DNA from 2 places in the Mammaliicoccus fleurettii genome. Region 1 is predicted to be linked to the other one. Evidence: riboswitches for the same ligand, from Rfam matches in the RefSeq annotation. Region 1 holds a riboswitch; the other holds the start of a gene.
What was found. Region 1 has a riboswitch for thiamine pyrophosphate ahead of B2G86_RS03625 (ECF transporter S component). Riboswitches for the same ligand answer to the same signal wherever they lie in the genome.
Positions count from the first base shown of each region.

Region 2: linked by a shared signal. The riboswitch ahead of B2G86_RS11925 (thiamine phosphate synthase) and the one ahead of B2G86_RS03625 (ECF transporter S component) in region 1 are both predicted to bind thiamine pyrophosphate.

Region 1 covers NZ_MWJM01000003.1:141,308-149,602, reverse strand. The annotation lists gene B2G86_RS03640 (DUF697 domain-containing protein) at 1-57, opposite strand, end outside; gene B2G86_RS03635 (class I SAM-dependent rRNA methyltransferase) at 130-1,302, opposite strand; gene auxA (lipoteichoic acid stability factor AuxA) at 1,915-3,213, opposite strand; gene B2G86_RS13555 (hypothetical protein) at 3,361-3,486, shown strand; TPP riboswitch at 3,612-3,715, shown strand; gene B2G86_RS03625 (ECF transporter S component) at 3,811-4,386, shown strand; gene B2G86_RS03620 (ABC transporter ATP-binding protein) at 4,398-5,801, shown strand; gene B2G86_RS03615 (energy-coupling factor transporter transmembrane component T family protein) at 5,791-6,582, shown strand; gene purD (phosphoribosylamine--glycine ligase) at 7,213-8,295, opposite strand, start outside.
Region 2 covers NZ_MWJM01000020.1:9,595-17,889, forward strand. The annotation lists gene B2G86_RS11895 (LytTR family DNA-binding domain-containing protein) at 1-431, shown strand, start outside; gene B2G86_RS11900 (DUF3021 domain-containing protein) at 444-827, shown strand; gene B2G86_RS11905 (hypothetical protein) at 1,355-1,711, opposite strand; gene B2G86_RS11910 (HdeD family acid-resistance protein) at 1,970-2,497, shown strand; gene B2G86_RS11915 (YflT domain-containing protein) at 2,573-2,905, opposite strand; gene B2G86_RS11920 (hypothetical protein) at 2,925-3,320, opposite strand; TPP riboswitch at 3,498-3,606, shown strand; gene B2G86_RS11925 (thiamine phosphate synthase) at 3,663-4,256, shown strand; gene thiO (glycine oxidase ThiO) at 4,249-5,355, shown strand; gene thiS (sulfur carrier protein ThiS) at 5,352-5,552, shown strand; gene B2G86_RS11940 (thiazole synthase) at 5,554-6,321, shown strand; gene B2G86_RS11945 (ThiF family adenylyltransferase) at 6,321-7,319, shown strand; gene B2G86_RS11950 (DUF488 domain-containing protein) at 7,417-7,782, opposite strand; gene B2G86_RS11955 (fructose-1,6-bisphosphatase) at 7,931-8,295, shown strand, end outside.

The DNA.
Region 1 (8,295 bases):
TTCTATGCCTAATGCTTTATTTCCTGCTTTTGTACTAATTTTATTAAAAATACCCATTATGTTCAATCTCCTCACAGTTTCGTTAGTATTCAATACTAGAATATTAACTTATACCCGTTTTAGGAAATTTTAACCATTTATTTGGACAAAGACTACTTTTAAATACTTGCTCGGTTTGTAATGTGGATGGCTCTTAAAGTCTTTAGGTAAGCCCATTACATCTGAAATTGTATAATCTACATCTAGCGCATCCAATGTTTGGTTAATCATCTTCTTAAACGCTTTTTGAGGAAAAGCACTTGAATTTGTACTTAATACTAAAGTACCTTGTTCATTTAGTAGTTCTAAAGACCCTTCAATTAATTCTGGGTAATTTTTCTGAACGCTAAATGTTTTTTTCTTATGACGAGCAAAACTTGGAGGATCAATAACAACTACATCATAACTCAAACCGTGACGAAGAGCGTATTTGAAATAATCGAATACATCCATGATGAATATATGATTATTATTTAAATCAATTGCATTTAATCCAAAATTAGCTTCAGTAAGTGGTCTTGCTCTGTTTGCTAAATCTACACTAGTCGTGGAATTAGCATTCTCACTTGCTGCAACAGAAAAAGCACCAGTATAACTAAACAAATTCAGCACATCTTTATCTTCGCTATAATGATCTCTTAATTTTTTTCGTACATCTTTTTGATCTAGGAAAATACCTGTCATCGGTCCATCGTCTAAATCGATATTATAATATAAATGATTTTCTTCCACTACGTATGGGAAACCAGGTGCTGTTCCGTCAACAAAATCAGATGCAGTTTCCATTCCTTTAAATCTTCTTTTTTCAAAAATAGATTTATATTCAAATACTTCTTTAATAGCAGGTAACAATCTATCTTTCAAACGATAAATACCTACAGAGTACCATTGAATCAGTAAATGTCCGTCGTAATAATCAATTGTCAATCCACCGATACCATCACCTTCAGCATTGAATATTCTATATGCATTTATACCATCAACATGATCATAATATTCTCTTTCACTTTTAGCCGTCTTAAATAGATTTACAAAAAAGTTATGATCTATCTTTTCAGTTGAATCTAAAGATAATACCCAACCGATACCTTTATTTTGTTCACCATAATAAGCTGTAGCAATAAATCTTTTACCAGAATCTACAAGCGCTACTAATTCACCTTCATCTGTACTTGGCATATCAAATACATCATCTTTTTCAACAAGAGGGAAACCTCTTAAATATTTATCTTCTTTACCTCTTTTGAGCATTAACTGTTTCATTATTTTTTGGCCATCCTTTCGAAATGTCTCACATATTATAACGTATATTACGCAAAACGCCAAAAAAACAGAGTATCCCCCTTTAGAATACTCTGTTAACCGAATTTATTAATCAAAATTTCCCCCAGAAAGTTTGATCCCCTTTTATGTAAACGCTTACTAAAATTAGTATAAAGGATAAGATTATTCCGTGCAATACATTTTCCAAAGAAATTCATTAAAAATATTTACTTTTTACATTTTTAATTTCACTATCAAGCTAAATATTTATTTTAATCTATATATATAAAATGTTATATAACTCTTGAATTGTGTGAATATAGTTGCCCTTGTTTACACTTCTCTTCAGTTTTGTCACTATAGCTGCCCTTGTTTACACTTCTCTTCAGTTTTGTCACTACAGCTGCCCTTGTTTACACTTCTCTTCAGTTTTGTCACTATAGCTATCCATATTTACACTTCTCTTCAGTTTTGTCACTACACCTATCCATATTTACTCTACTTACATGTTGTGTGAATAAAAAAGTCCTACAAAAATTATACTGATACTCTAAAACATAAAAAACCTGTCAACAAAGTTCGACTTTGTTGACAGGTTTTGACTATATTTCTCTAGAAAGATTTTTTTAGATGAATTATAAATGCTGGTGTTACAAACAATAATAGTAAAAATGAAATTGGTGTTATGAATACTGAGAACTGTGATGTTTGAATTGCTGAGACAAAGAATGTCGTTGCAATTTCAAAGAACAGTGCTGATATAACGAATAGTTTCCCAAAATTATTTTTATTTTTATAGTTTGTCGTGTAATTAAAGTATGCATATAAAATGATAAGCAACAACATTATAAATAATGTTAACCATTCAAACACATATTGAGTTTGTGATAATTTCCATTCTCCTGATAAGAATAAGCCATTACGATTGTTAAACTCAATAAAAGTAAATAAGAATAAAATTGCTGTACAAATCCATTCTATATAACTTTTCTTTAACCATTTAGGTCTTCTCATCCATTTCGGAATATCATCATCTTCAATTTTTATAATTTCTTTCCATTTTTCACTACGTTTTTTTCTTTTAGCAATTGCTTCTTCAGAGTTAAACTTTTCTAAAGTTGTTTGCTTCAGGCTTTGTGATTTTTCATAAAAACTTTCAGATATGCTAAATATTTTACTTGTTAATAAATTATTATTTGCTCTTGAGTGTTTTTCATCATTAACCATTTCAATATCTTTATCACTTACTGGTAAAGATCTTCTTAAATATAAACTAATCCATACGGACATTTGACTAAAGCACCATAATAATACAAAGAATAAATTAACGCTCATTACATCGATAGGCTTTACATTTTCCGCATCAATGTTATGGTTCATTGCAAATTGAGAAATGAAATAACATATACCATAAGAAATGATAATCCATAAATAATGCTGTTTCCGTTTCATCGGATTAAGCTCATTTTTATAAACAACATATCCAATGTGAATACTGAATGGGATAATAAATAAGAATGATGCAAAACTATAAACTTGGAACATCGTCATCATCATGACAATCATTAATATTATCGTCAAGCCGATATAAAATATAGAAATGTCATAATCATAATTCGTTGTTCTTCTTAAAGTACGTCCAATCAGTAAAATAAATATACCAAATAGTAAAATTATTATTGCTGCTATTACAGGAAAACCACCAATATAATGGTGCAATATTCTAACCAACTCATCAAAAAAAGCTACAAAAAAGTCCCAAATATTTCTTATATGGATATCATTTGATTCCTTGATATTATAATCTTTAATACGTGGTGCATTAAATAATATAAGTAATCCGGTAATTAAAATGAATATTCCTATAATACGACTAAAATGAACTTCCCAGCTTTTTTTCTTTATAGACATGTTCTTCACCTCATTGAACATTATAATTGTTTCATTTTCAAATGTCTTTAATTAAATTGAAAATCAGTCCCAAGTAGTACATTAAGTTTAAAACTCATATGTTGTTGGGTATATAATAATATCATACATTTTAAAGGAGTGTTATTTATGACACATAACGATAAACATAAAGACGAAGCAGAAAAAGCTAAGAAACAAGAACAAGAAAATAAGAAAGACGATAAAAATGGACAAGACGAAACAAAAGATAATATTCAAGATACATTTGAATAAACAACTTTCGTAGTTCTAATAAATACCCTATGGAAACATTCTATCTTTTCATAGGGGGTTTTTTTGTTCATTATAGCCTATTGACAAAATGCATGATAAGACTTATCGTAGTGATAACAATTTAATAAATGCACTAGGGGTGTTTTAAACTGAGACAGACATGAGAAGGTCTGAACCCTTTGTACCTGATCTAGATGATACTAGCGTAGGAAAGTGTTCGTAAATCATATAATAATATTCATTTATAAATGATAACAATATTTTTGTGCGCTTCTATTTAGATATAGGAGTGCACATTTTTTTATAAAAAAGGAGATAATTAGCATGTCAAAGAGATTAACTTTATCTGATATTTTGGTCACAGTTTTAATTGGTGCTTTATTTGCAATCATTTATAAATTTTTATGGATTCCATATGAAATATTAAAACCTTTAGGATTACATTTAGAACAATCCGTATATGGTTTTTGGTTTATAGCAGCAATTATAGCGTATTTAATTATTCAAAAACCAGGTGTGGCTTTACTTGCAGAATTTGCTGCTGGTGCTGGCGAAACAATTGTAATGGGACAATTTGATATACCTACTTTTGTTTATGCATTACTTCAAGGTTTAGCTTGTGAAATTGTATTTTTAGTAGTTCGTTATAAATATAGAAAATTATCAGTTGCTATTGTTGCCGGAATGTTGGCAGGTATTATTACGTTACCGATTGATTGGTTTTATAATTATTTAAGTGATGTTGCATTATGGAATGTAATTTTGATGTTCACAATTAGAATTTTAAGTGGTGCTATTGTAGGCGGCGCTTTAGGATATGCAATTGTAAGAGCGCTTGATCAGACTGGCGTCACTAAACTATTTAGACCTGCATCTAAAAAAGACTATGACTTACTATAGGAGTTAACCAATTGTTATCACTAAAAAATTTAAGACTTAAATACCCAGACGATGAACGCATTATATTTAAAAATTTAGATATTCAAATTAATGATAAAGAGAAAGTACTGTTATTAGGACCAAGTGGTTCAGGAAAAAGTACATTACTAAATGTATTAAACGGCATTATACCTAGGTCATTGGATATTCCAATGAAACTTGATTCTATAACTATCGACACACTTCCAGGAGTTGTTTTTCAAGATCCTGATACACAATTTTGTATGCCTGAGATTAAAGAAGAATTAGCTTTCGTACTTGAAAATATGAATGTAGATCCAAAAGAGATGGATGGAATGATTAATGAAGCAATGAATAAAGTGAATTTAAATGCTGATGCCTCGTTAAAAATCAACCGTTTAAGTGGTGGTATGAAACAAAAATTAGCTATTGCTTCTATATTATTACAAAATTCTCAAACATTATTTCTAGATGAACCGACAGCTATGCTCGATCATCAGTCTACAACGCAACTTTGGGACTTAATAATGCAACATTGGAAAGATCAAACTGTTGTAATTGTAGAACATAAAGTTGATTATATTTGGAATTTTGTCGATAGAGTGATTGTTATGAATGAACAAGGACAAATCACACACGATAGTACTCCATCTGATATATTGGAAAATCATATAGATATTTTAAATCAGTATGGTGTATGGCATCCACTTTCTTGGAATTATGCACCTCAATTAAAAAATAAATCTTCCGCACAAGAAACTTTATTAACAATTAAAGATTTAGATATTTTAAGAAGTAACAGAAAACTTTTTACAATAGATAACTTAACTATTAATAGTGGTGAATGGATTGGGCTTACAGGACAAAACGGTTCTGGTAAGACTTCATTCTTAGAAAGTATAATGCAACTTATAAAATATAATGGACAAGTTAAATATAAGAATAAACAATTAAAAAAAGTTAAAGATGCATCTAAACATATGTACTTTGTCTATCAAAACCCAGAATTGCAGTTTATAGAAATATCTGTCTTTAATGAAATATTTATCAATTTTGCTTTTCAAGACAAAGAAACCGCAATTGAAAAAACTAATGAAATGTTAAATCTTTTAAACTTGTATCATGTTAAAGACCAACATCCTTTTGAACTATCTATTGGCCAAAAGAAACGTTTAAGTGTAGCAACAGCATTAAGTACTAATTCAGAAATTATTTTATTAGACGAACCAACATTTGGTTTGGATAGTCATAATACTTTTGAACTTATCAAGTTATTTCATGAAAGAGTTCGCAAAGGACAAACTATATTAATGATCACGCATGAAAATGAAATAATAGAAAGATATGCTACAAGAACATTAGTCATTAACAATCATCAATTAGACGTTAACGGTGGTGAATCACATGTTAACTAATTGGAAAAAATATTCTACTTTTATAGATGATGTAAATATTTTAACCAAACTTTTATTAGGTATAGTATTATTTTTCTTTGCTATATTTATTCATGATTTTGATTTCATGATTTATTTAACCCTTATAATGTTTATTTATTTAATTATAATGAGTGGTGTTAAATGGTTACCCCTTCTCATTATAATTATGATTACATTATTCTTTGGATTTACTTCTTCTTTGTTTATGATTTTTTATGGTGAAGGAGATAATACTATATTTCAGTTAGGGATCATTCATATAACAAATGAGAGTTTACTAAGAGGTTTACATGTAACAATGCGTACACTCGTCATTTCATTTTATGGGATGGTCATTCCTTTTACTTCTCAAATTATTTTCGTATTTTACAGTTTCATGCAACATTTAAAGTTAAAACCTAAAATTGCTTATGCTTTTATGGCTTCAATTAGATTGATACCAATTATGTTTAGTTCATTTATGCAATTAAGACAAGCTTTAAAAATGAGGTATTCAGTTATAGACAAAAGTAATCGTAAAGGATTGAAATGGGTAAATCATTTGCTTATACCTACTTTAAGTCAAAGCATTAGAAAGTCTCATAGATTAGCTGTGGCAATGGAAGCGAAAGGATTTACGAATCAAAAAAGAACTTACTATTATAAAGTACCTATTACAATGAAAGATTTATATTTTGTTCTAATGACGATTTTGCTTGTAGTTGTTGCGTACTTATTAAGTATTTATATACCCATAACAAGCATTTCTGATATTAGATAACATTGCGTTATATTTGACCATACCTTTCCCAAAAGAATGAAGTATAACGCAATGTAAAAATGCTTAGGACATAAATCCTAACTCAAAATAAATAAGCATATCACTTAACCGATTTTTAAAGTTTACAGTGATATGCTTATTTTTTATATTACGATTTTGTACGTGCATGCTTGCCTAGGGGTATGGCTCGAGCCTGTAGTCTCTCACGCATACTATTCCCTCAGGCGTCCGCACTTTACAAAATCACTCTCAACAACTATTTTTATATAGAAATATGGTAGCTCTAAGTGTTACTTCGGACTGTAGTCAAACTAAACTTAAATTTATAAGTTTAGTTTTTTGATTTAATAAATATATTTATTGAACATAAAATCAACTCTTGAATAAATTCCAACTATATTATAAATATTTAATTAATATTTGGCATTTTTTAGCGCTGACTCCTGCGGGAAAAGCATGATTCGAAGACTACAGGCTGAGAACATGCCCGCGGAAAGCATGCGCATAAAAAAATGCCAACAAAGTCTATAGTTGCCACAATGATTTTCATAAAAAATAAGAGCAGAAATTCAATTTTAATAATGAATTTCTGCTCTTTTTAAATTTCTAAGACATTTATATCCAAGTTATTTACTTATTAGCTTTTATAGCTTTATGTGCGATGTCTTTTCTATAAAACAACTGATTACTTTTAATTTTACTAACTTGGTTATAAGCATCTTGTTGAGCTGATTCTATATCATCACCCATACCGATAGCTATCATAACTCGACCACCATTGTTCTCATATTGCCCTTTGTCATTCTTTTTCAAAGCACTAACAAAATATTGATTTAAGTCTTCAAGTCCTTCAACTAAATGACCTTTGTCATAGGATCCTGGATAACCTTTAGAGGCAAGTACTACACCCACTACACTTTCATCTTTCCACTCAAGCGTGATAGGTTCTTTTTTATAAACTTTTTCTAAAATTTCTATAAAATCAGAGTCCAATCTAGTTAGGAGTACTTGTGCTTCTGGATCACCAAATCTTGCATTAAATTCTATTACTTTTGGACCATCTTCAGTCAATATAGCACCTATATAGATTAATCCGAAATAGTTTATTCCTTCGCTTACTAAAGCGTCTGCAATAGGTTGTGCTATTTTTTCGTTAGTTTCTTTTAAGATGTAGTCAGATATATGAGGAACTGGGCAATATGCTCCCATACCACCTGTATTTGGACCTATGTCACCATCATATGCACGTTTATGATCTTGAGCGATACAATCGAATGGAACTGCAAACTCATTATTCACAAACGTCATAACTGAATATTCTTCACCATCAAGAAATTCTTCAAAAACAACTTTTTCATTTTGAGTTTGATATAAAGTCTCAACACCTTCTCTAGCCTCATCACGTGTTAATGCAACAATTACCCCTTTTCCAGCAGCTAATCCATCTTTTTTAAGCACTATTGGAATTTTACATTGTTCAACATATTTTTTTGCTTTATCTTTATCCGTAATAGTTTGATATTCAGCAGTTGGAATATTATATTTTTCCATGATTTTTTTTGCAAATTCTTTTGAACCTTCTAATTGAGCAGCTTGTTTATTAGGTCCAAACACTTTAGCATTGGTCTGTTCTAATTCATCTGTTAACCCATCAATTAATGGTTGTTCTGGTCCAATAATTACCCATTCAATTTCGTGCTTTACAACAAAATC
Region 2 (8,295 bases), on a different contig from region 1:
TACAAATTGACTCAACTAAAACGCTAACCGACGTCACCATTAGCACATATGAACAAGAAATTGGTAACAACCTATTAAACTATATACAACAATATGAATCACCTTCCGACAAAATAGGCATCAAAACATCTCAAGGTGTATCACTCGTTATTAAAGCTAATATTATATTTGCAGAAATATTTGATAAACAACTTAGCATTACAACAACTGAAGAAACCATCACAACTAGAATGTCACTCAATGCGTTACAGCAAACTTTACCAAGTCACAAGTTCGTGCAAATTAGTAAATCCTCCATTGTAAACATAGAACATATAACAAAAGTATCTCCATCATTTTCAGGAAACTTGTTTGGAACACTTATCAATAATAAAAAAGTAACAATATCAAGAAGATACGTTAAAAATTTAAATAAAGCATTAGGAATATAAGGAGGGAAAATTATGAATAAAATATTAAAATCTACCTTACAAGGCATTGGTATAGGAAGTAGTATCATGCTCATATTCATCGCTATATTTAACGTTACAATCGACTTTCTGGATGTCATAAGTGTTTATTTATTTGGTGCCATTTGTGGATTCTTACCAATCGTTTATGCGTTTGATAACCTACCATTACCAATTAAACTGATCATCCATTTAGGAGGAAGCGTAATAGCATTCTTTATCCTCTCAACAATAAACCATTGGGTACCACTACAACCAGAACCCTTAATTGGCGCACTTACAATATTCACACTTATCTTTCTTGTCATATGGTTCATATTCTTAATATTCAACGCTCAACAAAGTAAGAAAATTAATACAAAACTTAAAAATATGTAAGGAAACATAATACAAAACTTAAAAATATGTAAGGAAACATAATACAAAACTTAAAAATATGTAAGGAAACATAATACAAATCTAAAAATATGTATAAAAACAGGCTGAGACAAAAATTGTCTCAGCCTTCTCAGCCCTTTTTCACTCTAAAATTTCCCCAGAAAGGAAACACACAAAAATCAAAAAGTAACCTTCCTAACATTCAATTAGGATAATACTATATTAAATTAGAACTAAATTCTAATAAACGTTGTTGATCATATGAAATACTAAAAATAATTCAACCTATAATTCTTCTCAGAAATCCCTAGAGTATACCAAACTCTATGTAACCTATAAACCACCATATCCTTGAAGAAATGTACGCACTCTATTAAATTAACTGTTTATCTATATATGAGAAATTAAAAAAGAGAGTATTACTAAATCGAAGCTATTAGGAAGGAACCATTCAAATACAAAATCTATATAATCTTTTTACTACATTACAAAATCCTATTTTTCTAATACATTTACAAAATTAATAGCTAATCACATTCTTGATGATTATTTAAATACCTTGTATTATGGTAATCCTTGTCTAAATACAGGCAAATTTCGTTAATTCTACAAACACTAGCATTGAGAGAAGTTGAACTTTGCTTTAATACAAGCAAAGATTTGTTATCTACATGTTTCTTAACGGTAGCTAGAATAAATACCGAATTGAAAAACTCAGTATTATCGCTAAGAGACTCCCCATATCTCTCCTCAATACCACCTAATAAATCATTAACACTTAAATCTTCAGGAACCACATATTCTTCAGTTCTCGATACGCCACCTTTACCATCAGTGATGTATCCCTCTAAGTCACAAAGCTCTAACTTAATTACTTTATACATACATCCTCCTGTTCAAGAGTGAATTATAGGTTACACTTATATTATATATAATCCGATTTTAATGTCAACTATTTTTTATAAACTTTTTATATAATATTTTAAAGATACGTTAGATTAGACATTCTATAGATGATTTATTAGGTAACAAGTGTCTACAATTTTAAATTAATATAAGCAATTCTTTCCAACCTTTATCCTTCCCCTTACTCTCTTATCGTTTTATACTATACTCATTACATATTTTTAGGAGGTTATATTATGGCTCAACAAACGAATAGATTTAAGTGGCCGAGTTTTGTGATGGGTGCTTTGTTTTTAATTATTGGTATTGTTATTTTCAGTTTTCCGCTTGAGAATTTTTATGCTATTACGTGGTTGATTGGTTTATTCTCTGTTATTAGTGGTGTACTAGAGATTAGTTTTAGACGTGCGGGTAAGAAAATGATGGGAATACCGAATGGTTGGACGATTGTTCTTGGTGTGATTAATATTATTTTCGGTCTTGTTGTTATGTTCAATTCTGCTGAGAGTTCTGTTTTCTTAATTTATATTTTTGCGATTTGGTTTATTATTAATAATATTGTCGCTATTTTTACTGTTACGCCTATCGAGAAATCTAACAAAGGTTTTCATACTATATCTATTATTTTAAATATTGTTGGTATTTTTGCAGGTATTGTTTTATTATTCAACCCGCTTCTTGCTGCGGTATTTATTTCATTCATGATTGCTTTTATGTTTATATTGTTTGGTATATTTTATGTAATTGATGCTTTAGCTTCTTAATTTTGAATGCTATAGATACTAAAAACCCAGCATGACTTTTGTGTCTGCTGGGTTTTTAGTATGTTTATAACGACGCTATTTTAATACGCCTTTTATTCTTTGATCTGTTACGATCAGTAATACTTTTCCTTGTTTTATTTCTTCTATATATTTTTCTGCTTCTATTTCAGTTATATTAAGTATTTCTAACTTCCTTAGAAATTCATCTTCTTTATAAGAATATCCACCAATATCTTTTCTATTGTAATTGATATTTTCTAATTCTGTTTGCTCTACGATTTCTGCTGTGTGTGCTTCGTCTGATGAGAGTATATAAATGTCTTTTTGACTAATGCCTTGGTCTTTTAATGTGTTGACGTCTGTTTCTAAATCTTTTTCATTTGTATATACTTTGACTACAGGATTCATCATAATAGCCTCCATTCAATTACTCTGTTTGAGTTTTTAAATTATTATAGCGTTCTTCAGTAATATAGAAGTTACTATTTTCTATTATAAAATCAAAGATTTCTTCTTTAGTTATACCATCTGGCAATTCATATTTAATCTCAATTCTTTCTTCGTCACTTGAATCTACCTTTTTGATTTGTTCTCGTTTAACGGCTATTGCTCTTTTATTATATTTTAATTTAATATCTGCTTTCCGTTCTTCGATTAATTGTAACCTATCGATTTTGAATGCTGAGTTAATAAGTTCTTTTAATCTTTGTTCTCTTTTACGTACTGTTCTTCTTTTGTTAAAGTCTGAAATATATTTCATTCTAACTATGAGATATAAAATTACGATTATAAGTAATGCAATGATAAATAAAAGTGTACCCATCTCTCATCCCACCTTTTATGATATAAAATCATGTAGCATTTTTATTCATACGTATAAAGAGAAACTAGTTATTATTTGTTTTAATTCCCTTTATTATTTTTATTAAACTCTTGTTATTTTAATTTTCTATTTGAACATTCAGACTATTATATGTACAATGAAATTAATAATTAAATAACAGACCACTGGAAGTGCCTTATTAGAGGCTGAGACTAAAGTAGCGACTTTAGGATTCCCAGAACCTGATCCAGTTCATACTGGCGTAGGAAAGTGGCGTATCTAAAGAAGCTAATTTTTGCGCTATTTTTCTATATATGGAAAAATAGCGCTTTTTTATTTGGAGTGATTCAATTGTTTATAGCCATTTCACCGTACAAGCATTTAGTTAATGATGACTTAGATCATTATATAGAGATTTCAAATGATATTGACTTATTATTGCTTAGAGTTCCTATGAGTCGCGATTTATTATGTAACGCGATTGATTATTTGTTAACTCATGGTTTTCCTAAAGACAAAATAATGGTTCATACAGATATTTCTGTTCTTGAATTATATGACTTACACTTTATTCATTTTCGAGAAAATGACGAACAAGCTTTTTTATTTAAAGAGTCTCATCCACATATTTCAGTTAGTATGTCGACGCATTCTGTTCATAGTGTTGAACGTGCTAAACATCATCATTTAGATTTTGTATTTTTCGGACATGTCTTTGAATCATCTTCAAAAGAAGGTCTCATTCCTAAGACTGTTGATGAAATCAATATTGCAACATCGATTGATATCCCTATTTATGCTATTGGTGGTATCAATCAAGATTCACTTAAAGTACTTCCAGCAGGTTTTCAAGGAATTTGTGCAATTTCCTTTTTCAGAGATTGTAGCATTCAAGAAATAGATCATTTAAGGAAGGTGTGGCATGCATATGTATGACGTTATAATTGTCGGTTCTGGTGTAATTGGCATGTCTATTGCACGTGAGTTAATGGACAAAGCACATTTATCTATTGCAGTAATTGATCGTGATATCCCTGGTTTACATGCATCATATAAAGCAGGTGGCATGTTAGGTGCTCAAAATGAATTTGTTCAAGATACAGCTCTTTACCAACTCGCTTTACGTTCAAGAGATTATTTTAAAGCTTTAAGCCATGAATTATATAAAGAAACAAACATTAATATAGATTATCAAGAACACGGATTAATCAAAATGGCCGCTTCAGAAGAAGACGTCGAATGTTTAACAGAGCAATATCATTTTTTAAATGAGCGAGATAGATCTGTAACACCATTAAACAAAAAGGATTTAGACAATCTTTCTAAACATACAATTGAATTTAAGCATCCTGCTATATACATCCCTGATGACGGCCAGATTAATGCTTCAAAATATACAAAAGCATTATTAAAATCAATTACCAATAAAGGGATTGAACGATTATATAACACTGAAGTTAAAGCAATCAAACGTTTAAAAGATTGTTATAAAGTTCATACTTCAGATACTATTTTGCTCTCAAAAAAGGTTGTCGTAGCAGGAGGTGCATGGAGTAATAAACTATTAGAAGACTATCAAATTGAGCCGAAATTAACTGGGGTTAAAGGTGAAGTATTGTTATTAAAGAATGAACAGCTTAGTTTGAAACAAACTTTGTTTATAACGAATGGATGCTATATTGTACCTAAACGAGACAATACATTCCTAGTTGGAGCTACAAGTTATTTTGATGACTATTCAGTTGGCACTTCAGTTGAAGGAGAAAAATGGTTAATTAACCAAGCAACATCATATATACCAATATTAAAGGAAAGCAATATCATCCATAAATGGTCTGGTATTCGGCCATACACTCATAATGAATGGCCAATTATGGATGAAATAGATCATGGTCTTTTCTTAGTAACTGGACATTATAGAAATGGTATTTTACTTTCACCTATCATTGGAAAGTTACTTTCTGAATGGATTGTTAATGATCAAGCACCATCATTATTAGATGATTTTAAAGTTAAAAGGAGTGTTCAGTTATGAAATGTATGATCAATGGAGATGAATTTAATTTCGACGAAGTATTAACTTTGTCTGATTTACTCCAATCGCTAGAGTTAGATCAAGAAAGAATTATAGTTGAATGGAATGACACACTTGTAAAGAATAATCAATTTAGCAATATTCTCGTTAGAGAGTCAGATCGATTAGAACTATTAGAATTTGTCGGAGGCGGATAAAATGTTAAAAATAGGACCATATGAAATTAACTCAAGATTATTATTAGGTACAGGAAAGTTTAAAGACGAACAAACACAATCTGAAGCCATACTAGCATCTGGCACGGAAGTTCTAACCTTTGCTGTTAGACGAATGAATTTATATGATAAATCTTTACCCAATCCTTTAGCTAACGTAGACTTAGAAAAATTCATTACATTCCCTAATACAGCTGGTGCTCATACTGCCGAAGAAGCTGTGCGCATTGCTGAAATTGCGAATCATGCTGGATTATGTAATCTCATTAAAGTGGAAGTAATTGGTGATGATAAAACGTTATTGCCTGACCCAATAGAAACTTACAAAGCTTGTGAAATTTTATTAGAAAAAGGCTATATCGTATGTCCATATATTTCATGTGATGTCGTGCTAGCAAAAAGATTAGAAGCATTAGGTGTTCACGCTATTATGCCCCTCGCTTCACCAATAGGTACAGGTAGAGGAATCAATAACCCTCTTAACTTAAGATATATTATAGAACAATCAAGTATTCCTGTTATCGTCGATGCTGGTATTGGTTCTCCGAAAGATGCTTGTTATGCAATGGAATTAGGTGCAGATGCTATTTTATTAAACACTGCTATTTCTGGTGCTAAAGACCCTGTAACTATGGCTAGCGCAATGAAGTTAGGTATTGAAGCAGGACAATTAAGTTATACTGCCGGTAGAATACCTGTTAAATATACTGCACAAGCATCTAGCCCTACTGAAGGTTTAGGTTTCTTATAATGAACCGTTATGAAAGACAAATAAAGTATCAGCACTTTGGAGAACAAAGCCAAAAACAATTACAAAATATAAATATTTTAATCATGGGTGCTGGTGCTCTTGGTAGCCATGTCGCAGAATTATTAGCTCGAATGGGTGCACATAAATTATCAATCATCGACATGGATATTGTAGAACTGTCAAACATACATCGCCAAGCACTTTATGATGAGCATGATGCACAAGCAATGTTACCAAAAGTATACGCTGTAAAAGAAAAAATAAAGCAAATTAATCATAATGTTGAACTAAACGCGATTCATCAAGAAATGACATCAAATAACATTGAATACATCATTAGCGACATACAACCTGACATCATAATTGATGGAATGGATCAATTTGATATGCGTTTTTTAATCAATGAAGTGAGCCATAAATTACAGATTCCATGGATATACGGAGCAGCAGTTGGAAGCAAAGGAACTGTATATGCTATAGATTTTACTGGGCCTTGTTTGCAGTGCATCCTTAATACAGTTCCACATACTGGTGAAAGCTGTGCAATTAATGGTGTATTACCACCTGTCGTTCAACAAGTAGCAAGTTATGAAGTATCCGAATTATTACGCTTCGTTTCTGGAAATGGATTTTCTAAAAAACTGATTACGATTGATACCTTTGAAATATCTACACGCACTAGGAATATAGATGTTTTAAAAAACAACAATTGTATTGTATGTGAACAAAAAACATACCATTCTTTGAATAATTCTTATCATCCATCAATAGAATCACTTTGTGGAGATACATTCTTATTCAGATTTAAACAACATGCATTTGAATTCGCACACTATTTCCCAGGTCATATTATTAAAGAAAATGATTATGTAAAATTTATAAAGTATGCAGATATAAACATGACTTTATTTAAAGACGGTCGCATGAACGTTCATGGAATAAGCACAAAAGAAGATGCAAAGACAATGTATCAACAGTTGAATAGAAGCATAAAATAGCAATAAAAGGACAGAATTAAGAGGCTTGACAAATTAATTGTCACAGCCTCTTATCATTATATTGGCAGTAGATTGCCAGTTTTAAAATACGTTTATATCAATCTTTTTTCTGATGGTCAATTATTTCTTTTAGAACTACTGCTTGATTATTTTTTTCATCTTTCGCACTGTATAATAAGACAACCTTTTTATCGCTTTTTTTGTATATTTCTTTTAGTTCTTCTAAAGCTTCTTGTTGCTCGCCAGATTTTAGTTCTTTTTTATATTTTTCTTTAAAGGAAGAAAATTTATCTGGATCGTGATTAAACCATTTTCTTAAAGTGTCAGAAGGCGCAATTTCTTTCAGCCAATGATCAAGGTTAGCTTTATCTTTAGATATACCTCTTGGCCATACTCTATCGACTAACACTCTAATTGCTTTTTCTTCTTCACTTTCATAAATTCTTTCTATTTTACAGCTCATCAGTCATCCGCTCCTTTTTACTTTTATGACCTCTTTAACCTTGTTTTAAACCATTAAAGAAAACGCTTAATGTGATATACTATATCTCAAATGGTATGTTTAATTTAAAATAATAAAATTTAAATATGATGAACGGAGTGATTTTTTTATGACTCAATATGACAACCAGAATTTAAAAGAAAAGTACTTAAATTTATTAGCAGAAAAGTTTGACGAAGAAGAAAAAGTAGCGACTGAAATTATTAACTTACAATCTATATTAGACTTGCCTAAAGGAACTGAACATTTCGTCAGTGATTTGCACGGTGAATATCATGCTTTTCAACACGTTTTAAGAAATGGTTCGGGTAATGTTAGAGCTAAAATTCATGATATTTTTAAAGATACACATTCTGAAGAACAAATTAGTGAACTTGCTGCTTTAGTTTATTACCCAGAAGAAAAACTAAAGCTTATAAAAAATCAATTTGAAACAAAAGCTGATTTATATGACTGGTACGTTGAAACAATCCA